Regions from separate parts of the Vibrio sp. SCP2 genome, predicted to be linked through region 2. Evidence: predicted binding sites of a transcription regulator. Region 2 holds the regulator's gene; the other holds the start of a gene.
The links. The regulator CRP, encoded in region 2, controls carbon source genes, mostly activating them, when cyclic AMP is high. The targets are predictions, from matches to a motif close to TGTGANNNNNNTCACA.
Positions count from the first base shown of each region.

Region 1: the regulator CRP is predicted to act here: its motif matches at 3,842-3,857, upstream of AC5O63_RS08520 (NupC/NupG family nucleoside CNT transporter).

Region 1 covers NZ_JCAFVV010000002.1:110,053-122,525, reverse strand. The annotation lists gene AC5O63_RS08535 (response regulator) at 1-821, opposite strand, end outside; tRNA gene AC5O63_RS08530 (tRNA-Arg) at 1,231-1,307, opposite strand; gene folD (bifunctional methylenetetrahydrofolate dehydrogenase/methenyltetrahydrofolate cyclohydrolase FolD) at 1,509-2,369, shown strand; gene AC5O63_RS08520 (NupC/NupG family nucleoside CNT transporter) at 2,584-3,783, opposite strand; gene AC5O63_RS08515 (LysR family transcriptional regulator) at 4,012-4,953, opposite strand; gene AC5O63_RS08510 (lytic murein transglycosylase) at 5,010-5,975, opposite strand; gene AC5O63_RS08505 (YcgL domain-containing protein) at 6,023-6,310, opposite strand; gene minC (septum site-determining protein MinC) at 6,472-7,134, shown strand; gene minD (septum site-determining protein MinD) at 7,153-7,965, shown strand; gene minE (cell division topological specificity factor MinE) at 7,966-8,229, shown strand; gene AC5O63_RS08485 (CHASE3 domain-containing protein) at 8,722-10,896, opposite strand; gene adhE (bifunctional acetaldehyde-CoA/alcohol dehydrogenase) at 11,098-12,473, opposite strand, start outside.
Region 2 covers NZ_JCAFVV010000006.1:156,126-168,598, forward strand. The annotation lists gene AC5O63_RS16760 (ExeM/NucH family extracellular endonuclease) at 1-280, shown strand, start outside; gene AC5O63_RS16765 (ExeM/NucH family extracellular endonuclease) at 633-3,230, shown strand; gene AC5O63_RS16770 (aminodeoxychorismate/anthranilate synthase component II) at 3,369-3,956, shown strand; gene AC5O63_RS16775 (aspartate aminotransferase family protein) at 4,359-5,573, shown strand; gene astA (arginine N-succinyltransferase) at 5,658-6,677, shown strand; gene astD (succinylglutamate-semialdehyde dehydrogenase) at 6,713-8,170, shown strand; gene AC5O63_RS16790 (DUF1338 domain-containing protein) at 8,354-9,145, shown strand; gene crp (cAMP-activated global transcriptional regulator CRP) at 9,344-9,976, opposite strand; gene AC5O63_RS16800 (phosphoribulokinase) at 10,219-11,088, opposite strand; gene AC5O63_RS16805 (YheU family protein) at 11,177-11,389, opposite strand; gene AC5O63_RS16810 (hydrolase) at 11,430-12,407, opposite strand; gene AC5O63_RS16815 (TIGR02444 family protein) at 12,429-12,473, opposite strand, start outside.

The DNA.
Region 1 (12,473 bases), on a different contig from region 2:
GTAAGGTGAACGATATGTGGGTAGCGTATCGAAAGCTTAATCATTACCCGAACGGCTTTATCTAGATCACAATCAAGCAATGAATGACGTGCTGTGATCTGCGAAACCAAAGGGTCATCAGGGTAACCGAGAAGTTCATATTCATGGGCTAGAGCTAATGCTTCCACCTCATTTCCCATTTCATCATGCAGCGAAATCTGTTTTACAAGTGGCCAACGATGTTTTACCTGTCTACTCAACTGTTTAAGGACTAGTAGAGCTGAGTCATATTTGTTCTGTTTTACGTAGCAATCAACAACGACTTTGTGAAAGTCTAGCCACTCAATCCCCTTGCGTTTTGATTGTCGATTGCAAATTTCAATCGCGTCATCATATAAACCAATTTCGAGCTTCTTATGCACCGTTGCCAAAATCGAACGTTTAATTAAGCTACTGGCAATAAGGTGCTTAAACTGGTTGTAATTAAAAGGGTGACCGAGAATATTGTCCGGCTCTAACTCCTCTGCCCCTCTAATATGGTCATCATCGCCACTATTGGCAATCACGACAAATGAGCAGTCACGTGAGTAGGCACGGCTTTGCTGATAAAGGTAGTGATATTTAGGGCCGACTATTTTCTTCTTACTGGCATAAGAACAAATGATCAGATCAAAGCGATGCTGGTTAACAAGCTGCTTAAAGGTCATGACATTTTGTGCCTTGTGCAACTTATCTTCTGCACCACCCATTTTTTTCAGCATGTTTTTTATCGACGAAGACAACATACTGTTCTCTTCTACGATAAGTACTCGCTTGTCACTTAAATCTTTTTTGTCCGCCATCTAACTACATCTGTCATCTAATTTTCGAGTGGATGCTAGAAGGCCGACACATTAAAGCCTATCACTAGCCGCAGACTTAGATACACGAGCCGAATCTCAGTTACAAATTAATCATTATAAAAATCCATTTTATCCCTATATATCAATTAATTAACTACAAAAACAAACTCATATAAACATTCACAAAGCTAAACCTAAAGTGATAATCATTCACAAAAAAGATGCTTATTGAGTAATACTTAAGCAAACAACTAAAAGATATGCGCATTCACGTATCAACATTGGCTCGATATCAAGCACTGAAAATGGCAGTCATTGACCACCTAACTGCATGAGATAGACAAGTTGGAAAAGCACCAAAACGAAAAAACCCGACAGCTCTAATGAGCTATCGGGTTTCTAGAATAAATGGCACGCCCTGTAGGATTCGAACCTACGACCACATCCTTAGAAGGGACGTGCTCTATCCAGCTGAGCTAAGGGCGCGCTACAGGGAAAGGATTATACGAGTTCGAATTCTTAAAACAAGGGCTTTTAGTAACATTATGATCTGACTGACTAAAAAAAGGTCACAGAATTCTATTTTGATTAAAAACACCACAAAGCAAACGTTTGCTTATAGATGTTCGTCAAATAATTTGCGACAATGCGCTGCAAATAATTCGCCATTCTTATTAAAGGAAAGTCATGACCGCTCAAAATATTGATGGAACTCTAATTTCCCAAACTGTTCGCTCAGAAGTTGCAGCCCGCGTAAAAGCTCGTAAAGAAGCTGGGTTGCGTGCTCCTGGCCTAGCAGTGGTTCTTGTCGGCGAAGATCCGGCTTCTCAAGTTTATGTCGGCAGTAAACGTCGTGCATGTGAAGAAGTTGGCTTTGTCTCAAAATCTTTTGACCTTCCTGCAACGACGACAGAAGAAGAGCTACTGGCTCTTATTGATGAGCTTAACGGTGATGCGGAGATTGACGGTATCCTTGTTCAGCTACCGCTTCCTGCTGGTATTGATGCAACACATGTCCTTGAGCGTATTCACCCTGAAAAAGACGTCGATGGTTTCCACCCATACAACGTAGGTCGTTTGGCTCAACGTATTCCTAAACTCCGCTCTTGTACGCCTAAAGGCATTATCACTCTACTAGAGCGCTACAACATCAACCTACGTGGTATGCATGCAGTTGTTGTAGGTGCGTCAAACATTGTCGGCCGCCCTATGACGCTTGAGCTGCTGCTGGCAGGCTGCACGACCACCACTTGTCACCGTTTCACTAAAGACCTTGAAGGTCATGTCCGCCAAGCTGACTTAGTTGTGGTTGCAGTAGGTAAACCAAACTTTATTCCTGGTAATTGGATCAAAGAAGGTGCAGTAGTGGTCGATGTGGGTATTAACCGCTTAGATTCAGGCAAGCTAGTTGGTGATGTTGACTATGACAACGCAAAAGAGCGCGCAAGCTTTATTACCCCAGTACCAGGCGGTGTGGGACCAATGACGGTAGCAAGCCTAATTGAGAACACCATGCTTGCTTGTGAGCAGTTTCATACTAAGAAGTAGTACGAAGACGCCATAAATAATCAAAGGGCAGATATCGAGTGATATCTGCCCTTTTGCGTTTTGGATAACTGGATAACTGGATAACTGGATAACTAAAGTTGCGCCGCTATGGTTAAGAAGTCCACTTTAGTTTTCCACAAGGGCGAAGCCCAATCCCGCTTTCCATAGGGCGCAGCCCGTTCCCGAAGGACGAAGTCCGTTCCAGTACCCTTCCCTACAAGCTAAGAATCACACCTGCAATTGACGCGCTCATAAGGTTTGCCATGACACCTGCCGCAATGGCGCGGAAGCCGTATTTGGAAATGAATGGACGCTTTTCCGGTACTAAGCTTCCCAAGCCACCGATTAGCATCGCCATGGTTGAGATGTTTGCAAAACCGCACAGTGCAAAGGTCACGATAGCTTGTGAGTGCTCACTTAGCTGCGCTTTGACATCCATTAATTGGATGAAGGCAACAAACTCGTTCACAACGATCTTATTACCGATTAACGAACCTGCAGTGATGGCTTCATTCCAAGGAACGCCGAGTAGCCACGCCACTGGCGCGAACACATAACCAAGGATTAACTCAAAACTCAGATCTACTCCAACTAGACTGCCAACCCAACCTAGCATGCCGTTAAGCATCGCAATTACACTGATAAAGGCAAGTAAGGTTGCGCCAACAGCGACGGCAATACGCAAACCAGACATTGCACCGTCAGCCATAGCTTCAACGACGTTGGTCGCTTTCGGCATCTCGGCATTATCTAGCTCAGTGCTCGGGCTGATGGTTTCCGTTTCAGGTACTAAGATCTTAGCCATCAACAAACCTGCCGGAGCCGACATAAACGCCGCAGCAATCAGGTAGTTGAGATCCACACCTAGCGACGCGTAACCAACCAAGGTGCCACCAGCGACAGAAGCAAGACCACCACACATAACAGCGAAAAACTGCGAGTCCGTCATCTGTTTTAAGTACGGTTTTACCACTAGCGGCGCTTCAATCATGCCGACAAAAATGTTTGCTGTCGCAGACAAAGACTCAGCACGACCAATACCCAATAGCTTTTGCAGCCCGCCACCAATAAGGTTAATCACTTTTGGCATAAGCCCAATGTGGTACAAGCCAGAAATCAGCGCCGAGAAAAAGATGATGATGCCAAGAACGTTGATTGCAAACGTAAAGCCACCTGTTGCCAAGCCGCCAAACAAGAAAGCGATACCTTCTTGACCATAGTTAATCAGGTTGGAGACGGCGCCAGTCACGCTGTTCAGCGCTTCTTTGCCTGCTGGTACGTACAACACCAATAGCGCAAAGGTAATTTGCAATGCAAACGCCAGCGATACCGTTTTAAAGTTAATTTTCTTTCTATTTGTAGAGAGTAACCAAGCAGTAAATAGAATGGCTACAACACCAAGAATTGAGTTCATAACATGAATCCGACAGAAGGGGGAACAAGAATGGCGTCGGAGTCTAGTCATCTAAAAATGAGATGCAAGTCACAGTTGTTAACTGGATGTATTCTGCATAGCTTAAAAAACCACCACACAAATAAATCATTGATAATTAAACATATAAACGTTTGCTTATGACTATCTTTTCCAAATGGAAATGATGTTTATGGAGTACGAAAAATTAATCTTACCAAGATGCCGCTGTCAGGGTCTTTGAATATAGGGCGCTAGTTTCTTATCCCAATGGCAAGGGTTGCCAATTTTCTGCTTTATAAAATCGATCACGGCTACCGTCTTCTTAGGTAAGAAACGACGACTTGGATAGACTGCGTAAAATGGCATGCTTTGCGAAGCGTTCCAATCGGGAAACAGCTGGATAAGTTGCCCGGTTTTAAACTCATCGCCGATAAGATAAGTCGCTAGATAGGCAATGCCCCACCCTGCAACCGCGGCATCACGTACCGCTTCTGCTAAGTCGACCGAATAATTCCCAGAGACTTTAATACTCAACTGTTCTTGAGGGCTGCTAAATGACCATCGTGTATAATCCCTTTCCCAGCTTCGATAAATCAGGCAATTATGTTCCGTCAGTTCACTTGGGTGACTTGGGGTTTGATGCTTAACTAAATAATCAGGAGAGGCTGCCACAACAAACTGTGAGTCCGCTAAGCGCTGAGCCACATAGCCTTCTGGAAGATGTTCATTGTTGGTAATCCACAGATCCAACCCTTCTTCTAGCATATCTACCTTGTAGTCGAATAAATGCACTTCAACCTGAAGATTGGGATATTGCTGGCGCAGTTCATCAATTGCAGGAATGATGTGCAAAGTACCAAAAGATTGCGACAAACCAATTTTCACTAGCCCTGCTACCTCATCACGCTGGCTTTCAACCTCTAGCTGAGCCTCACCCACTATCGAAACCAACTGAGCACAATGTTCATAAAATTTTTGCCCAGCCTCGGTTGGCGTAAAGCTGCGCGTCGTTCGTTGTACAAGCTTTACACCCAGCGATGATTCAAGCTGAGCCAATTGCTTACTCACATGGGATACCGAGACACCTAAGCTTTTAGCAGCCAAGGTAAAATTCTTATGTTTGAGCAAAGCGGCAAACACTACCATTTGCGCAGCACGTTCTGAAAGCACAGGATCTCCAAAAGAAAAAGGAGCTCATCGAGCTCCTTTTGTTTTAAATTGTTTGTCTACAACGTAATTCTATCAGCGAGATGACTGACAGCTAAAGCGAAGTAGTAAGAGCGATTCCACTTCATCAGTACATTGTAGTTGTTGTAAACCAGATAGACTCGCCCGTTGGCATTGTCTGGCGCGGTCAACCATGCATCCACATCCACTTGTGGCAATGAACTACCATCGTAGCGCGTGATGCCAAGTTGATTCCACTCCGCTAGGGTTTTCTCTTTACCTTCAACACGGCCTTCTAGGTCCATGTCGAAACCTTGCGGTAGCTTAACCTGACGCCCCCAAGTGAACTTGTCATTCCAACCAGATTGACTCAGATAATTGGCGGCTGACGCGAACACATCCGCTTCTGTATTCCAAATATCTTTCTTACCATCACCGCTTCCGTCAGCAGCATAAGAAAGGAAAGAGCTTGGCATAAACTGACATTGCCCCATCGCCCCAGCCCAAGAGCCTTTAAAGTCGCTGACTGAAATATGTCCTTCTTGCAAGATTTGCAGTGCGGCCATGGTTTCTTTTCGGAAGAAGGCTTCTCGGCGACCATCGTAGGCGAGCGTCGATAGTGCATCGATCACTGGGTAGTTACCTGTGAACTTACCGAAGTTACTTTCGACACCCCAAAGCGCAACAATAAAACGTGGCTGTACACCGTATTCTTCGCCAATTCGGCTTAACTCAGCGTAGTGCTCTTTGTATAGCGCTTTCGCTTGTTTTACCTTCCAATCTGGAACTGCACGAGGAATGTACTCATCCAGTGTTAATTTCTTTTCCGGTTGGTTCTTATCCGCTTTTACAGCACGAGGCTTATGAGTCACATTGTCAAAAGCCTGATCGATAATTTGCTCCGAAATACCATTGGTTCGAGCTTCTTGTTTTAAGCCTTCAACATATTGCTCAAAACTGACCTCATTCGCATATACAGAGGTAGAGAGTGTTAATCCTAGAACGACTGACAGTAGTTTTTTCACATTGCCCTCCTTGAGCAATAGAAACCAACAATCCCAATATTGTTTATTTAATCTTCAGATTGCTGACGAGCTTGTTTTTGCTCTTTATATTCATCGAGTAGGTTTTTTGGTGGCGGTGGCAACTGCAAGAAAAAGCCATCATCTATTAAAGACTGTTTTACTTTCTCGACATCAACTTGTGCCAGTGTGCGCCCTTCCAGTTTGACCACCATAACCATAATAGGTTTGCCAAACATCTGCATTAAAGTGTCAGGAACTTGTGAAAAATCATCCTTTTTCGGGATATATAGGTAAGCGCCTTCTTTTTTAGAACTTTTGTAAATTGCACAAAGCATTGGAAGCCTTTTATCCATTTATTTCATTGAACGTCAATGTTTCGCTATTTTTTAAAGCAAAACACTCAATTGAGCGCAAGATAACTTGCTGTGCTTATTCTGGGAATATAACATGACACCCCTAGTCTCAGGCAACGCCCTTAAGAGGTTGTAAGTAAAAGATGTCACAGACCCCAGACCTAAAAGGCAGCAGCTTTACTTTGTCAGTTTTGCACCTTTCTGACAACAATGTTGATAAAACTATTCATTTCTTACAAGAAAAGGTAGAGCAGGCTCCGGCATTTTTTGCTCATGCGCCCGTTGTCATTAATATTTCAAAAGTCGATGGTGATATTGACTTTGTGAGACTGAAAGAAGGTATTTCCCAAGCAGGTATGATTCCCGTAGGCGTCACAGGCTGCAAAGACAAGCGCACACAGAATTTAGCCTCTGAAGCTAAGTTTGCCGTTATGTCTGCGAGCAAGTCGCCAGCTCAAGCTCCTGCAAAGATGGCACCAACCAAGATTATCCGTACGCCGGTGCGTTCTGGGCAACAAATATATGCCAAGGACAGCGATCTTGTGGTACTCAATCATGTTAGCGAGGGAGCTGAGGTAATTGCAGATGGTTCTATTCATATCCACGGTACTCTACGCGGCCGCGCTATAGCGGGGGCGAGTGGAAACACTGGCGCAGTCATCATCTGCAATAAGCTCAATGCCGAACTTATGTCGATCGCAGGACACTACTGGCTCACCGAGCAGTTCGCCGACGAGTTCTGGCAGCAAAAAGTTATGTTCAGTTTGCAAGACGACTCGCTAAAGTTCGAGTTGTTAACGATTTAATCTTATAAGGAACACATAATGGCACGCGTTATTGTTGTCACTTCAGGTAAAGGTGGTGTGGGTAAAACCACTTCAAGCGCCGCAATCGCTTCAGGCCTTGCTGTAAAAGGAAAAAAAACGGCAGTTATCGATTTCGATATTGGCCTGCGTAACCTCGATCTTATCATGGGCTGTGAACGCCGCGTGGTTTACGACTTCGTCAACGTAATCAACGGCGAAGCGACATTGAACCAAGCGATGATCAAAGACAAGCGCACAGAGAACCTATTCATTCTCCCTGCCTCTCAAACTCGCGATAAAGATGCACTGACGAAAGAAGGCGTTCGTCGCATCTTAGATGAATTAGACGAAATGGGCTTTGACTTTATTATCTGCGATTCTCCAGCAGGCATCGAGCAAGGTGCATTAATGGCGCTATACTTTGCAGATGAAGCGATAGTTACCACTAACCCTGAAGTTTCTTCTGTACGCGACTCTGACCGCATTCTGGGCATCTTAGACTCTAAGTCTCGCCGAGCAGAAGAAGGTTTAGAACCAGTGAAGCAGCACCTACTGCTAACGCGCTACAACCCAGCGCGAGTGAACCAAGGTGAGATGCTAAGCGTCGAAGACGTTGAAGAGATTCTACATATCTCTCTACTGGGTGTTATCCCTGAGAGCCAAGCGGTACTGAATGCTTCGAACAAAGGCGTGCCAGTCATTTTTGACGAGCAGTCTGACGCAGGTATGGCATACAACGACACCGTTGAGCGCCTGCTAGGTCAGCAAGTGGATTTCCGCTTCCTGACTGAACAGAAGAAAGGAATCTTTAAACGACTATTCGGAGGCTAAATGTCATTACTTGAGTTTTTCCGTCCCCAGAAAAAAAGCTCTGCAAATTTAGCCAAAGAGCGTCTACAAATTATTGTTGCCGAGCGCCGTAGCCAAGGTGATCCAGCACCCTCGTACTTGCCACAGCTAAAAGAAGATATTCTTAAGGTGATCAGTAAGTACGTGGCTATCGACCCTTCTATGGTTGATTTGTCATTCGAGCACAAAGATGACGATATCTCGGTACTAGAGCTGAACGTTAAGTTACCAGAAGACGAGAGCTAGAGAGCTAGAGAGCTAGAGAGCTAGAGAGCTAGAGAGCTAGAGAGCTAGAGAAGTTTCGAGGGTTGATGTGAGAGCATCAACCCTTTTTATTTGTGAACGCTTCGTTTATGGATGCGGGATGCAGGATGCGGGAACGGACTTCGTCCTATGGAGAACTGGAGAACTGGAGAACTGGAGAACTGGAGAACTGGAGAACTGGAGAAAGTGTGCAGGGTTAGAACCAAATGACAACTCTTGTTCATTAAATCATTTTATCGTCCTCAAGAGCGAGGTACAAGCGATTTGGGGGATCTCTTGAAGCAAGTCGAATACTCAAAGAGACTCCCTGTTATTTCATTAGTCAGTCTATTGGATAACGCTAATCTGGATAGCTATTTGTAGATTCAACACTCGTTTTCTAGCAGGGCGAAGCCCGATCCCGAATCTAGGAGCAAAGCGTTCTGTAGGGCGCAGCCCGTTCCAAAATCCCGAGGACGAAGTCCGTTCCCTACCTTACACCTTGAATTGATTAACAAGACGTTTCAAAGACTCAGCCTTCTGCTCTAGAGTTTGAGCTGAGCTCGCGGCCAAGTTCGCTTGTTCATTGGCAACAACAGACACCTCAGAGACGCTTTCAACGTTCTTAGAGACTTCGCCACTGGCTACTGATTGCTCTTCGGCAGCCGCCGCAATGCTATCGATCATATTAGCTACGGTTTGCGCGCCTTCGACGATTTCATCAAGACTGACCCCGGCCTTTTTGACTAACTCTAGTCCTTCGTTGACTTGTGTTGCCCCTACTTCCATTCGCTCAACCGCAAGTGAGGTTTCATTTTGAATCGCTTCTATAGATTGTCCGATCTCTTGCGTTGCTGATGTGGTTCTATCTGCCAAGGCACGAACTTCATCCGCAACGACAGCAAATCCTCGCCCAGCTTCACCTGCGCGAGCAGCTTCTATGGCCGCATTAAGTGCCAACAAATTCGTTTGCTCAGCAATTTCATTAATCACGCTGATAATTTCGCCAATTTCAGAACCGCGTTTTCCTAGTTCTGCAACGCTATTTGAAGAGGCTGTTACAGCCTCATTGATGGCGTTCATTCCCTCAATGGTATTTTGAACAACTTCACCACCTGAATTAGCAGTAACACCTGCAGCTTGTGCATTTGCCGTGGCTTCTGAAGATTTGGTCGCTACCTCTTGAATGCTGTGGCTCATCTGTTCAATCGAAGATGAAATCTGAGCAATCTTCTCAGATTGAACTCCTAACTCATGTGACATGTTGGTATTGGCTTGTGTGATCGACATTGTGCCGTCAACTACCTCGTCCGTAGTACGCAATACTTCGAGAATCGCCCCATTGGTTTTTTTCACAGCCTGATTGTAGCTAGCGGCCATCGCCCCTAATTCATCTTTAGAATCGATATCGATAGTATTGGTTAGATCCCCCTCGGCTAAACGCTCAAGACCCGTAGCAACTTGTCTAACCGGGACAGTTATCGCTTTAAGCACCACCCAAGCAATTACAGAACCTAAACCAATCGCTATCAGCGTACCCAGCATTAAAGTCGTTTCTGTTGTTTTTGCAGCCGACTCGGCCGCCGCTTGACGCTCATCCATCAAGCCATCTTCCATTGCAACAAACTCAGCAATTTGGCTACGAAATTGATCGAAATAGACCTTGCCTCGCGCTTCACCGACAAGCTTTGCCATATCATTCATCGTTTTGGCGTCACCAATCTCTCGTCTCAAATTGATGATGGGGGTAACAACCTCAGCTTGCCATTCACTGATGGTATCGTTCATCTCTTCTAACAGCTTAACTTGCTGAGGGTTATCGCTGACCGTTTGTTTAAGTTTAAATATCAATTGCTTAAACTTTCCACTGCCTTGGTTATACGGGTCGAGAAAGTCTTCTCTGCCCGCAAGAAGATAACCGCGCATCCCGGTTTCCATATCAACAGCGGCCGCAAGAACGTCTTGCGCAGAAGCCATCACTTTATACGTATGGTTGACCCAATCTGTTGATTCACTGAGTTGAGAAAACGAGCTAAGCAGCTCCTCTGTTTCTGACTTTTCTAAATAACCTTGCTCATTCAAGGTGACAAGGGAGAAAACACTGTTATCAAACTTATCTTTATTGGTTTTTTGTCGCTGCTCTAAGAGCTGAGCCTCGCGCTCCGTAAACAAAGCAATTTGTCCGCGAAACTTATCGAAATAGACTTTTCCTCGCGCTTCACCGACGAGGTCTGACACATCATCCATGGTTTTAGCGTGCCCAATCTCACGCCTAAGTTCGATGATAGGTTCAGTGACATTGACTCGCCAATCATTGATCGTTTGTTCAATATCTTCTAAACGCTGAACCTGAACTGGATTGTCATTAACCGTGCTCTTAAGCTCAGCCACCAGCTTGGTGAATCTCTGTTGACCATTTAGGTAAGGACCTAAAAAATCCTCCTTACCTGCGAGAAGAAACCCACGCATACCTGTTTCCATATCCACAGCAGCCGCTTCAATCCTCATCGCCTGCTGAATAACATTGTGAGTATGGTCAACCATGGCATTAGTTTGGACCTGGGAACGTGAACTTGTGATTGCAACAAAGGCCAAAAACACGAGGAGAATGAGCGGAGCCCCTGTACCTAGCGCGATTTTGAACCTTAAGGGAATATTATTAAAATTCATGGTTCTATCCTTGACGAGTAATCTTCTTCCATATGGAGCGTTACTTAACTATAGGTATAGACATAAATGAAAAGTTTATCGAACAATTAACCCTAACCAAGTAGACGAAAAAAGCCCCAGTCTTTCGACTGGGGCTTTGGTCTTTTCCCGATAGATAAGTGTCGTGCTAGCGAAAACTTATCTCATGCTGAATCTTACTTATTATGCTTCAGCTTTTGCTTTCTTAGCTTTTGGTGCTGCTTTCGCTGCTTCTTGGTCTGCTTTCTTCTTGATAACTGTAGTACCTTCGAAAGTTTCACCTTCAACGAACGCTTTACCGTAGTAAGAAGCAAGTAGAACTTCTTTCAGCTCAGTGATTAGAGGGTAACGTGGGTTAGCACCTGTACACTGGTCATCGAACGCTTCAACAGCTAGCTCGTCTAGTTTCGCTACGAAATCAGCTTCAGAGACACCCGCCGCTTGGATAGACATTGGAATGTCTAGGTTACCTTTAAGCTCATCCAACCATGCTAGTAGACGTTCAATCTTCTGAGCAGTACGGTCACCTGCTTGGCTTAGGCCTAGGTGGTCAGCAACTTCAGCGTAACGACGACGTGCTTGTGGGCGGTCGTATTGAGAGAACGCAGTCTGCTTAGTTGGGTTGTCATTCGCGTTGTAACGAACAACGTTAGAGATTAGTAGTGCGTTTGCCAGACCGTGTGGTAGGTGGAACTCAGCACCAATCTTGTGAGCCATAGAGTGACAAACACCTAGGAATGCGTTCGCAAATGCCACACCAGCGATAGTTGCTGCGTTGTGTACTTTTTCACGAGCGATTGGGTCGTTTGCACCGTTCGCGTAGCTTGATGGTAGGTACTCTTTAAGCATCTTAAGCGCTTGTAGAGCTTGACCATCTGAGTATTCGTTCGCTAGAACAGATACGTAAGCTTCTAGAGCGTGAGTTACTGCATCGTAACCGCCGAACGCTGTTAGAGACTTAGGCATGTTCATTACTAGGTTCGCATCTACGATAGCCATGTTTGGCGTGATTTCGTAGTCAGCTAGTGGGTACTTAGCACCAGTCTTGTCGTCGGTAACAACAGCGAATGGAGTAACTTCTGAACCCGTACCTGAAGTTGTAGTGATACAAACAAGCTCAGCTTTTTTACCCATTTTAGGGAACTTGTAGATACGCTTACGGATATCCATGAAGCGCATTGCTAGTTCAGCGAAGTGCGTTTCTGGGTGCTCGTACATTACCCACATGATCTTAGCCGCATCCATTGGAGAACCGCCACCTAGCGCTAGGATAACGTCTGGCTGGAAGCTCTTCATTGCTTCAGCACCTTTCTCAACAACAGATAGAGTTGGATCCGCTTCTACGTCGAAGAATACTTGAACTTCGATGCCTTGAGCTTTCAGTAGCTTCACTACTTCATCAGCGTAACCGTTGTTGAATAGGAAACGGTCAGTAACTAGGAATGCGCGTTTCTTACCTTCTAGGTCGCCAAGAGCGATTGGAAGGCTACCACGACGGAAGTAGATAGACTTAGGTAGTTTGTGCCACAACATGTTTTCAGCTCGCTTCGCTACAGTTT
Region 2 (12,473 bases):
GTCAGCAGCACTGACTCAGGCAGGTGTGACTTACTCAGCTTCGGCTAAGGTAACTCAGACTGATTTAGATAAACGCAGCGTTGCTGTGAAATTTGATAAAACGCCAACGGCGGGTAGTTATAAAGTAGAGCAGAAGCTTAACGATACCGTGCTATATACTGGCAATGTTACCATTGCTGAATCATCGGCTTCATCTACAACAAATACCGACGGTGGTAGTGTTGGTTTAGGCTTCTTGATGTTCCTATCAGGGCTGACAATGTGGAGACGCCGTAAGTAATCCCTCTATATAGAAAGGCCAGTTTGACTGGTCTTTCTATAATTGCCTTTCTTGTACTTGAAAAAGTAATCAGTAGCTCAACAGGCAGCTATCTTCTTCTTTCTCTGGTTGTTTATGACTTGTGTCTCAAGAGTGAGGTGTGTGTTATCGCTATGTATTGAAAATTTGACGACGCTTCAATTATTCATCATGTCTATGAGATCGAAATCTCACTGTCACTGAATGTAATTTTTAGTTTCATAAAAAACATCAACACTGGACATGATTTATTAAAAAGTAGTCACGAAAAAAGTGATTTGGAACACGCTTTCTCGTTGTGGAGCAACATTGAAAGCGATGCATGGTGGATAACATGAAACAAAAACTAACCCCAACGCTACTTGCAGCAGTGGTAGCAGGTGCTCTGTCTTCTCCAGCAATGGCAGACATTATTATTTCTCAGTATGTAGAAGGTGGCAGCAACAACAAAGCAATCGAGATTGCTAACACAGGTGATGCTTCTGTCTCTCTTGATGGCTATGAGCTAGCCAAATCAACCAATGGCAATGGTGAGTGGGGCAGCAAGCTGTCACTCAACGGCCAAGTGCTGGCAGCGAAAAGCGTACTGGTTGTTGCTCATACTAGCGCCAGCGACGACATTAAAGCGGTTGCGGACATCCTTAATGGCTCAGTAACGGGTTTCAATGGTAATGACCCAATGGCACTGCTGAAAGATGGCAGTGTGCATGATCTGCTAGGTGACATGGGTGGCTCTGACTTTGCAAAAGATACCACTTTAGTTCGCAACTCAGATGCGATGACACCTTCTACAGCGCATAATGCTGCACAGTGGTCTTCACTGCCGAAAGATAGCATTGAAGGGTTAGGCACGTTGGATGGTGGCACAGCTCCAGAGCCATTCGCTTGTACTCAAGATGGCGCAGCGCCAACCTTTACTTCTATTCAAGAAATCCAGGGTGAAGGTGATACCTCTCCATTTATTAATGGCTACCCATACATCACAGACGAAGACTTCTTTGTTAAAGGTGTGGTTAGCGCCGTGACGACGGGCCTAACCAAAGGTTTCTACCTACAAGCACTGACTGATGACTACAACCCACAAACATCAGAAGGTTTGTTCGTTCACACTAACCAGTCAAGCTCAGAGCTAAAACCGGGCGATGTCGTGTGTGTGAAAGGTAAAGTTCAAGAATACTACAACCACACTCAGCTAAAGACAGAAAACAACAACTGGGTTAAGCAAGGCGAACAAGCAGCGCCAACGGCGACGGATATCGAGATCCTACCAACAGATAAAAACTTCGATCGCACGCTAGAGCGTTACGAAGGCATGCTAGTCAGAACAACTGAAGCGCTCGATATGCGTGTGACGCGTACGTTCGGCTACGACTACGCTGCGCGTCGTAACAACATGGTACTGGCGCAAGGTCGTATCAGCATGCAGCCAAACCAAAACTTTGCTGCAGGTTCAGAGCAAGCGAAACAGCAGAGCATCGAAAACGCGGAGCGTCGTCTATATGTAGAATCTGATGCCAAAGCGCCAAACGGCTCTATCCCTTACTACCCAGATTTTGGCCGCACTGACGCAGACCAAGATGGTTCAACAGAGGATTACATCCGCGTTGACGATACGATTGTTGGTCTAGAAGGTGTGATCACCTACAGCTACGGCGATTACCGCCTAATACCTACCAACACGCTAACTAGTGAAAGCTTCGTACGTAACGACCCACGTACTCAAGATATCGATATGAAAGAGGGCGACCTACGTATCGCGACTTTCAATGTCTTGAACTACTTCAACTCGCCGTTTGGTGGTGACACTAACCCACATGGTAACAACCGTGGTGCGAACAACTTTGAAGAGTTTGAAGTACAGCAAGCGAAAATCGTCAATGCGATTCTACGTCTAGACGCTGACATCATCGGCCTGATGGAAATCGAGAACAACGGCTTTGGTGAAAGCGGTGCGATTCGTCAGCTTGTAGATCAGCTAAACGCACGCATTGAAAACAAGAAAGATCGTTACGACATCGTCGCTATCGACAGCAATGGCGATAAAGTGACAGATGAAAATGACTACATCGGCACCGACGTTATCACAACGGGCGTTATCTACCGTCCTAAAGTGGTTAAGCTAAAAGAGTCTCGCGTTATCGCAATGCCAAGTCAGCAAGCGCCTGAAGTGGTTGATGAAAACGGTAAAGTGATTGAAGACGGTAAGAACTACCAGCGTGATTCTCTAGCACCAACCTTTAAGGTGAAAGGGACCAAAGAGAAGATCACAGTGGCGATTAACCACTTCAAATCAAAAGGTTCTAAGTGCTGGGAAGATGCAGCACCAGTTGAGCAAGGCGGTCAGGGTGGTCAAGACCTAGATAAGCAAGGCTCATGTGAAAACTTCCGCGTTGCAGCGGCAGTGGCACTAGGGGATGCGCTGAAAGAGATTAAAGGCCACAAAGTTATCTTGGGTGATATGAACTCGTACGGCATGGAAGATCCAATGCTTGTTCTGACGGATTACAGCCAAGAGAAGTACGGTAAGACAATCAAAGCGGCGCGTAACACATACATCGGCGGTGAAGTTCAGTACGGTGATGACGGTGCAGTGATTAATCACAACTACGGTTACATCAATGCCGTAGCGAAAGCGCATCCAAACAGCTGGAGCTACTCGTTCAATGATGAAGTGGGCGCACTTGACCACCTATTGATCAGTCCAAGTCTAGAGAAGCACTTTGTTGACGCAACAGACTGGCACATCAACGGTGGCGAATCGACGCTGTTTGATTACAACGATGAGTACAAAGGTGACCTACCTAAGTACCAAGATCACTTCCGTTCTTCTGACCACGATCCAGCAGTTCTAGAGCTAAATATGGCAGGCTCTTTCAGCTTCGGCGCAATGATGTCTCTGTTCGGCCTAGCGCTATGGCGTCGTCGTAAGTAATAACCCTCAAAAAGTACTGTAAACTAATAAGGTCGGTGAAAGCCGACCTTATTTTTAGCGTTTGCTCTTGCCTTTCTTGCCCTGTATTGCACAATACCGCCCCTAACCAAGAAATTTATCAACGCTAGTCTCCGAGTAATGCTGTTAATCATCGATAATTACGACTCTTTTACCTACAACCTGTACCAGTATTTTTGTGAGCTGGGCGCAGAGGTTAAGGTAGTGCGTAATGATGAAATCACGCTTGAAGAGATAGAGGCGTTGAATCCTACCCATTTGGTTATCTCTCCGGGGCCCTGTACGCCCAATGAAGCGGGTATTTCGTTAAGTGCGATTGAGCATTTTGCGGGAAAGCTGCCGATTCTTGGTGTTTGTTTAGGCCATCAGGCGATTGCACAGGTGTTTGGCGGAGAGGTGGTACGTGCTCGACAGGTAATGCATGGCAAAACATCCCCAATTCGCCACAATGATCGCAGTGTGTTTGCCACGCTCAATAATCCGCTGACGGTAACGCGTTATCACTCGCTTGTGGTTAAGAACGACTCTTTGCCAGATTGTTTTGAGCTTACTGCTTGGACAGAGCTTGAAGATGGCTCGATGGATGAGATCATGGGCTATCAGCACAAAACCTTGCCGATTGATGCGGTGCAGTTCCATCCTGAGTCGATTAAAACAGAGCAAGGCCACCAGATCCTCGCTAACTTTTTGGCTCGCCAGCCACTTTAAAACGCTCTCTTTGACCGTCTTCTGTCTGGTTAAAGCCTGACTTAGATCACTATTTTTAACATTTCCTTCATAATTCACCGTGCGGATATTTTGTGAAAAAGTATGCGCAGAGTTTGTTGCGCCTACGCTAGAGCCCTTATCCGGACTATGATTAACCATAGCTTATCTTAGCTATAAGAATATATTGCTTCATAAAAGTAGAAGCGTGATGCATAAATACTCAGAGGTAGTGACTATCAGACTCCACAGTGGGCACTAAAAAGAATAAATCACTATTGAAATGGTTAATTAAATGTAAATACAATGCCGTGATTGCTTAATAGCAAAACAATATCTTATTTCATTGAATAGAAGTAAGGACACCATATTCGCTATGCATGCGGTATCAAGAGGGAATGTGCAATGACTGTAGAAAATAACGTAGAACGCGGTTTGTTTGATGAGGTAATGGTACCTTGTTATAACCCAATGGAAATGATTCCAGTAAAAGGCGAGGGTGCTCGCGTTTGGGATCAGCAAGGTAAGGAATACATCGACTTTGCTGGTGGTATCGCCGTGAGCTGTCTAGGTCATTGTCACCCTGCAATGGTGAATGCGTTAACTGAACAAGGTCAAAAGCTTTGGCATTTAAGTAACGTAATGACTAACGAACCAGCGCTTCGTCTAGCGAAAAAGCTTACTGAAGTCAGCTTTGCAGAGAAAGTGTTCTTTGCTAACTCAGGTGCAGAGGCAAACGAAGCGGCTTTGAAACTGGCGCGTCGTTATGCAGCTGATAAGTTTGGCCCAGAAAAATCTGAAATCATCGCTTTTAAACAAGGTTTCCATGGCCGTACTTTCTTCACTGTAACTGTCGGCGGCCAAGCGGCTTACTCTGATGGTTTTGGTCCTAAGCCAGGTGATGTCACTCACTTACCATACAATGATGTTGAAGCACTTCGCGAGCATATCTCAGATCGCACTTGTGCCATCATGATGGAACCACTTCAGGGCGAAGGCGGCATCATTTCTCCAACTGACGAATTTGTTCAGACAGTTCGTGAGCTATGTGACAAGCATAATGCTCTACTGATTTTTGATGAAGTACAGACAGGCAATGGTCGTACTGGTCAATTTTACGCATATCAAGGTCTGGGTGTGACTCCAGATATTCTAAGCACAGCTAAGTCTCTAGGTGGCGGTTTCCCTATTGGCGCAATGCTAACTACTACTGAGCTATCTAAGCACCTGAAAGTCGGCACTCATGGTTCGACTTACGGTGGTAACCCACTAGCGTGTGCGGTTGCTGAAGCCGTGGTTGATGTTGTAAGTGCACCAGAAACATTGGCTGGCGTTGCAGAGCGTGAAGCCCTGTTCCGTGAAGGCCTAGCTAAACTTAATGATAAGTACAACATGTTCGCGGAAGTTCGCGGCAAAGGTCTTCTTTTAGGTGCTGCGCTTAACGATGAGTGGCAAGGCCGCGCACGTGATGTGTTAGTCGCTGCAGGTAAAGAAGGTCTGATGGTTCTAGTGGCAGGTGCAAACGTAGTTCGTTTCACACCATCACTAGTGATCAGCACGGAAGAAATTAACGAAGGACTTGCGCGACTAGATAAAGCTCTAGCGACGCTAGTTAAATAACTAATAAAGCTCTATTAAAAGAGCAAGAACGGGGCTAAGGGCTTAGATGGCACTTAGTCCCCTTAGTATCAGGAGGGAGTTTTGATGCTGGTTGTTCGCCCTATCGCAATGTCGGATTACGATGCGCTGCACACATGCGCAGTGGAATCGGGTCACGGATTTACATCTCTACCGGTTAACGAAGAACTGTTAACCAATCGCATTACCCATTCAGAATATAGTTTTACCAAGCCGGACGTAAACGAGCCGGGTGATGAAGGCTATCTCATGGTTGGCTTTGATAATGAGACTGGCGAAGTCGCTGGTTGTACCGGGATTGAAGCATCCATTGGTTGGGATGTACCTTTTTATTCTTACCATATCAGTACGGTTGTTCACTCATCGCCAAAATTGGGTGTGAATAACGTGGTTAAGCTACTGACTTTCGGTAACAACTACACTGGTTGTAGTGAAATTTGTACTCTGTTCTTAAGACCTTCTTTCCGTCAGGGCTTGAATGGCCGCTTGATGTCGAAGTGTCGTTTTCTAATGATGGCGGAGCATCCTGAAAGATTCTCGAAAACGGTCTTTGCTGAGATGCGCGGCGTTTCTGATGCTGAAGGTAACTCACCATTCTGGCAATGGCTGCAAGAGCATTTCTTCTCGATTGATTTCACTATGGCAGATTACCTCACTGGTATCGGCAAGAAAGGCTTTATTGCTGACCTGATGCCTAAGCTACCAATCTACATCAACCTCTTGAGCAAAGAGGCTCAAGAAGTGATTGGTCAAGTGCATGAAAACACCAAGCCAGCGTTACGCCTGTTGGAAAAAGAAGGTTTCACTTGTCGTAACTATGTCGACATCTTTGATGGCGGCCCAACGGTTGAGTGTGATGTACGCAATATCGAGTCGGTTCGTCACTCATTTAGAGCAAAAGTCACTATCGCGGAACACACCAGTTCTCAAGACTACTTGATTTCAAACACGTCGTTTGAAGACTTCCGCGCAACTGCGGCGAAAGCGGCTTACGATCAGGCTTCAGATTCAGTGATTTTGTCTCCTGAAGTGGCGAATGCCCTCAAAGTTAACGAAGGCGAATTCGTTCGCATGTTGGCTCAATAGAGCTTTGTATTAAGGAAAATGTGAAGGAACAAGCTATGACACATTGGATTGCTGGCGAATGGGTTGCAGGCCAAGGTGAGTCGATGAACTCACAAAGCCCATACAACAACGAAGTTATCTGGCAAGGCGACAGCGCAACACCGCAGCAAGTTGAGCAAGCGGTATCAGCGGCACGCAGTGCATTCGTTGGCTGGAAAAAATTAAGCTTTGCTGAGCGTGAAGCGATCGTTCTTGCTTTTGCTGAAAAGGTAAAAGAGAACAGCGAACAAATCGCAGAAATCATCGCTAAAGAAACCGGTAAGCCAATTTGGGAAACTCGTACTGAAGCAGCGGCAATGGCAGGTAAGATTGCGATTTCAATTCGAGCTTACCATGACCGTACTGGTGAAGCTCAGCGTGAAGCTGCGGGGAACCAAATCGTGCTTCGTCATCGCCCATTAGGTGTAATGGCAGTGTTTGGTCCATATAACTTCCCAGGGCACCTACCAAACGGTCACATCGTACCTGCGCTACTGGCAGGTAATACCGTGGTATTTAAGCCGTCAGAGCAAACGCCGCTAACCGGTGAGTTTGCCATGAAGCTGTGGGATCAAGTTGGTCTGCCGAAAGGGGTGATCAACCTAGTGCAAGGTGCTAAAGAAACCGGTATTGCACTGGCTGATTCTAAAGGCTTAGATGGCGTGCTATTCACAGGTAGCGCGAATACGGGTCATATTCTGCATAAGCAGTTTGCCGGTCAACCGGGCAAGATGCTGGCGCTAGAAATGGGTGGTAATAACCCAATGGTGATCTCTGAAAATTACGGAGAGTTGGACGCGACCGTCTACACCATCATTCAATCAGCGTTTATCAGCGCAGGTCAACGCTGTACTTGTGCTCGCCGTTTGTATGTTCCAGTTGGTGACAAAGGTGACTTACTGGTCAACAAGCTAGTGGAAGCAACCAATAAGATTCGTGTCGATCAGCCTTTTGCTGAGCCAGCACCATTTATGGGCCCTCAGATCTCTAAAGCGGCTGCTGACTTTATTCTTGCTGCTCAAGCAAACCTACAAAAGCTAGGTGGCGAGAGCTTAATTGAAGCTAAAGCCGGAGAAGCTGCATTTGTAACACCAGGCATTATCGATGTTACCGCGATTGCTGAGCTACCAGATGAAGAGTACTTCGGCCCACTACTACAAGTGGTGCGTTACCAAGGTCTAGAGAAAGCAGTTGAGTTAGCCAATGACACTCGCTTTGGTCTATCCGCAGGCTTAGTTTCTACTGACGATGGTGAGTGGGAATACTTTGTTGACCATATTCGTGCTGGCATCGTAAACCGCAATCGCCAGTTAACTGGTGCAAGTGGTGATGCGCCATTTGGTGGCCCGGGTGCGTCAGGTAACTTACGCCCAAGTGCTTACTACGCAGCAGATTACTGTGCTTACCCTATGGCTTCGATGGAAGGAGGAGAAACACTTCTTCCTGCCACGTTAAGCCCAGGTGTTGAGCTATAAAAAACGATAAATTTTAGGGTATTCCCTTCTTGCCTCCCTGAGCCGGGAGGCATTTGAAACGTCACAGGCTGAAGGCTATCTGATCAAACTTTCTGGACACATTTGGTTAGATGGCCTTTTTTATAATTAAACAAATAACTACTCATACTCCATTTACGTAAACCACCCCTACAAGGAGGCGTTATGACGCCAGATGTTTTATTCCAACAGTTATGGAATGACTATATTCAACGCTTATGTCCCTCTGCTGAACAAGTCCACCAACTTCTGCAAGAAGACGAAGCGCTGATCAATGACCACATTGCTCTGCGCACTTTCAATGTAGAACCTCTGGGCATTGCGACCCTTGCACAACCATTCTTAGACGTAGGCTACAAGCCATGCGGTGATTATGTGTTTGAAAGCAAGAAGCTTGTTGCTAAACATTATGAGCACCCAGACCCAAAACAGCCTAAAGTGTTTATTAGTGAACTGAAGGTTGAAGAGTGTTCTGCTGAGCTACAAGCTATTGTCGCTAAGCTTGTCGAGCAATTGGACACCAGTAAGCTAAAAGGTCATGAGTTCTTGTATGGCGGTCGTTTGTGGGACATTAGCTTTGCTGACTTCCAGACGTTAGCGAAAGAAAGTGAGTACGCTTCTTGGCTGGCAGCACATGGTTACGGCGCTAACCACTTTACTGTTAGCGTCAATCAGCTCAATGCATTTGAAGAAGTGAAAGGCGTCAATGACCACCTACGCGAGTCCGGCTTTACCATCAATGAGTTTGGTGGCGAAGTGAAGGGGTCTCCTGATGTGCTGCTAGAGCAATCTTCAACGATGGCGGATAAAGTAGCGGTAACCTTCACGGAAGGTACAGAGATTATCCCGGGTGGTTTCTACGAGTTTGCTAAGCGCTACCCAATGAGCAACGGTGAACTTTATCCAGGGTTTGTTGCAGCCTCTGCTGATAAGATCTTCGAGAGTACTAACGGGTAGGAAGAGCTGAGAACGGGCTGCGCCCTAGAGATGCGGGAACGCTGCGCTTCGAGAGAGTTTGATCTCGGATGTGGAAAGGTGTTCTATCTCGAAGGACGAAGTCCGCTCCGTAGCGTTCTCGATTCTCGCATCCGATATAAACAAAAAGCCACCAATGTTTCCATTGGTGGCTTTTAAAATTTTAACGGTTAATCGAAATTAACGAGTACCGTAAACCACGATAGTTTTACCGTGTGCAGAAATTAGGTTCTGCTCTTCTAGCATCTTCAAGATACGACCTACTGTCTCACGAGAACAGCCAACGATTTGACCGATTTCTTGACGAGTGATCTTAATCTGCATGCCATCTGGGTGAGTCATCGCATCTGGTTGCTTCGCTAGGTTTAGTAGCGTTTGAGCAATACGGCCAGTTACGTCTAGGAATGCTAGGTCACCTACTTTTTGGCTAGTCACTTGTAGGCGGCTTGCCATTTGCGCAGATAAGCGCATTAGGATGTCTGGGTTCACTTGGATAAGCTGACGGAATTTCTTAAATGAGATTTCCGCAACTTCACAAGGAGATTTAGCACGAACCCATGCTGTACGCTCTTGGTCTTCTTCGAATAGACCAAGTTCACCGATAAAGTCACCTTGGTTTAGGTAAGAAAGGATCATTTCCTTACCTTCTTCGTCTTTAATAAGAACCGCTACTGAACCTTTTACGATGTAGTACAAAGTTTCAGCTTTCTCGCCCGCGTGAATTAGCGTGCTTTTTGAAGGGTACTTATGAATATGACAATGTGAAAGAAACCACTCTAATGTTGGGTCGGTTTGAGGTTTACCTAGAACCATAATATCTCACTTCCTCTGCAGGGTACGCTTGCCGCTTTCCATATTTTAGCTAAGCCTTAATCAAGACCTACTAGGATAAGAGCACTTTACAAATGCTGCAAGCCAACTTGTGTTTCGGTAAGAAATAGTATCCTTTTTCGAAAACGATTTCTTGATTTTAATCGGGTACAACTGGGGTTTTAGTACGCAAAACTGTGCACATGATCACGGTATGAAAAGTAATCGTGTTCTAGCTGTGGGTATTAACCAATTTTGCCCGTTTCGATGAGCTGTTGAAGTATCGGTTTAACGATTAGCTCCATGGCAAAACTCATCTTACCGCCAGGGACAACAATCGTGTTGTGACGCGACATAAATGCCCCATCAATCATTGCCAGTAGATATGGGTAATCTACGTTTTTAATGCCTCGCAATCGAATAACAACAAAACTCTCATCTAAACTCGGAATGCCTTTGGCGTTAAGCGGGTTAGATGTGTCGACGGTAGGGACACGTTGAAAGTTAATATGAGTACGAGAAAATTGGGGAGTAATGTAGTTCAGATAGTCATCCATTGAGCGGACGATAGAGTCCATCACCGCTTCACGCGAGTGACCACGATCGCGGGTATCACGAACGAATTTCTGAATCCATTCAAGGTTCACGATAGGCACCATGCCAATCAGAAAATCAACATGCTGTGATACGTTAACCTCGCCATCGACAACACCGCCATGTAGACCTTCATAAAATAGGACGTCGGAGTTTTCTGGCAGATCTTGCCAAGGTGTAAAGGTGCCTGGCATTTGGTTGTATGGAACGGCTTCATCGAACGTATGCAGGTAACGGCGGATTTGACCGACGCCTTCTTGACCGTACTTGCGGAAAAACTCTTCAAGTCCATTGAAGTCGTTCGCCTGAGGGCCAAAGTAACTGATATGGCGGCCTTGCTCACGTGCCTTACGGATTTCAACGTCCATCTCAGGGCGCGTAAAGCGGTGGAAGCTATCGCCTTCAACCCATGCGGGTTTGACGTTCATCATATTGAACATCTTACGGAAAGCTTCAGAAGTCGTTGTGGTACCAGCTCCAGAGGAACCAGTGACCGCAATAATCGGGTGTTTTGCTGACATGACAAACCTTGTCGTAATCTAATCCTTTAAACGAAAACCACTATAGCACGCTTTAGTGGTCAGTCACTGTATGCGATGCGCTAAAGTACTAAAACTTTCGTTTGAGTTGAATATCGACGGTTTCGTGCAGTTCAGAGAAGACAACAACCGCTTCCCCTGATTCCAACTGGGTACGTATTTGATCGACTTTGTCTTGCAGCGAGATCTCGACATCCCCATAGTCTGTCCCTTCACGCAGGACAAATTCCCGAATGAGATTTTCTAGTGTTGCTGGCTCGATTTGTTGCCATGGAACGATCATAAATACCTCTTTATTTTATGATTTAGGCCAAGGTGATTGGCTACGCAGAGAGAGCCAAACTTTCATAGTATGCAGGTAGTGCCTCTTCGAGCCAAAACCTCGGTTTTAACGCACTGCCGGTGACAAAACCAACATGCCCACCTTGTTCAAACAGTCGGTAGTCAATGTTATCAGGCAAGACATATTTTGGAATCACAGCATCAGTCATGAACGGATCGTCTTTCGCATGGATGATCTGTGTGGGTAGAGTGATTTCTTTTAGGCGATGGATGCCCGAGCAGCGCTGATAATAGTCTTCTGCGTCCTTGAAACCATGCAGCGGGGCGGTGATTAGGTCATCAAACTCGTACAGTTTAGTTACGCGTTTGATGTTTTGATAGCTCAAGCCAAGCTCTCCTTTCAACAGTTGGTGCTTTTGCAGTGCACTTTTCTTCAATGATGACAGGAGATAGTTTTTATATAGCTTGGAAAAGCCTTGTTCGATGCGCTCAGAGCAGGCAGACAGGTCGAGTGGCGCAGACACTATGGTGGCGGCATCAAGCAAAGGATTTTGATTGTACTTAGCGAGGTAGTTGGCCAGCATGTTGCCACCAAGAGAAATTCCTACCGCGACTTTAGTTTGGTGTGGGAACAGCGAATCTAGATGTTCAAGGAAGAAACGGGCGTCTTCCACTTCACCTGAGTGATAGGCGCGAGCAAGTTTGTTGGGCTTACCGCTACAGCCACGAAAATGCATCATCACCGACAGCCAGCCTTGCTTAGCAAAAGCATCCATTAAACCATTGGCGTAGGGGCTGTAGAAGCATCCTTCCAAACCGTGGAATAAAACAAAAATCGGCTTGTCTTTGACTGACTCGTCATTGATATCTTCACTCCAAGCGATATCGAGGAAATCTCCATCAGGAGTATCTAAGGTTTGCCAAAATGGTTCAAATAGGGCTTTTTTGCGAATAAAACGCGGAGCAAGCGTTTGTAGATGCGGGTTGGCTAATCCTTTAGCGGCAACAAAATGAGTCATAACGGTTCCAAAGCTTAGGGCTTAGAGATTGGCGATATCATCGATAGGTTCAGCAAAAGCCTCATA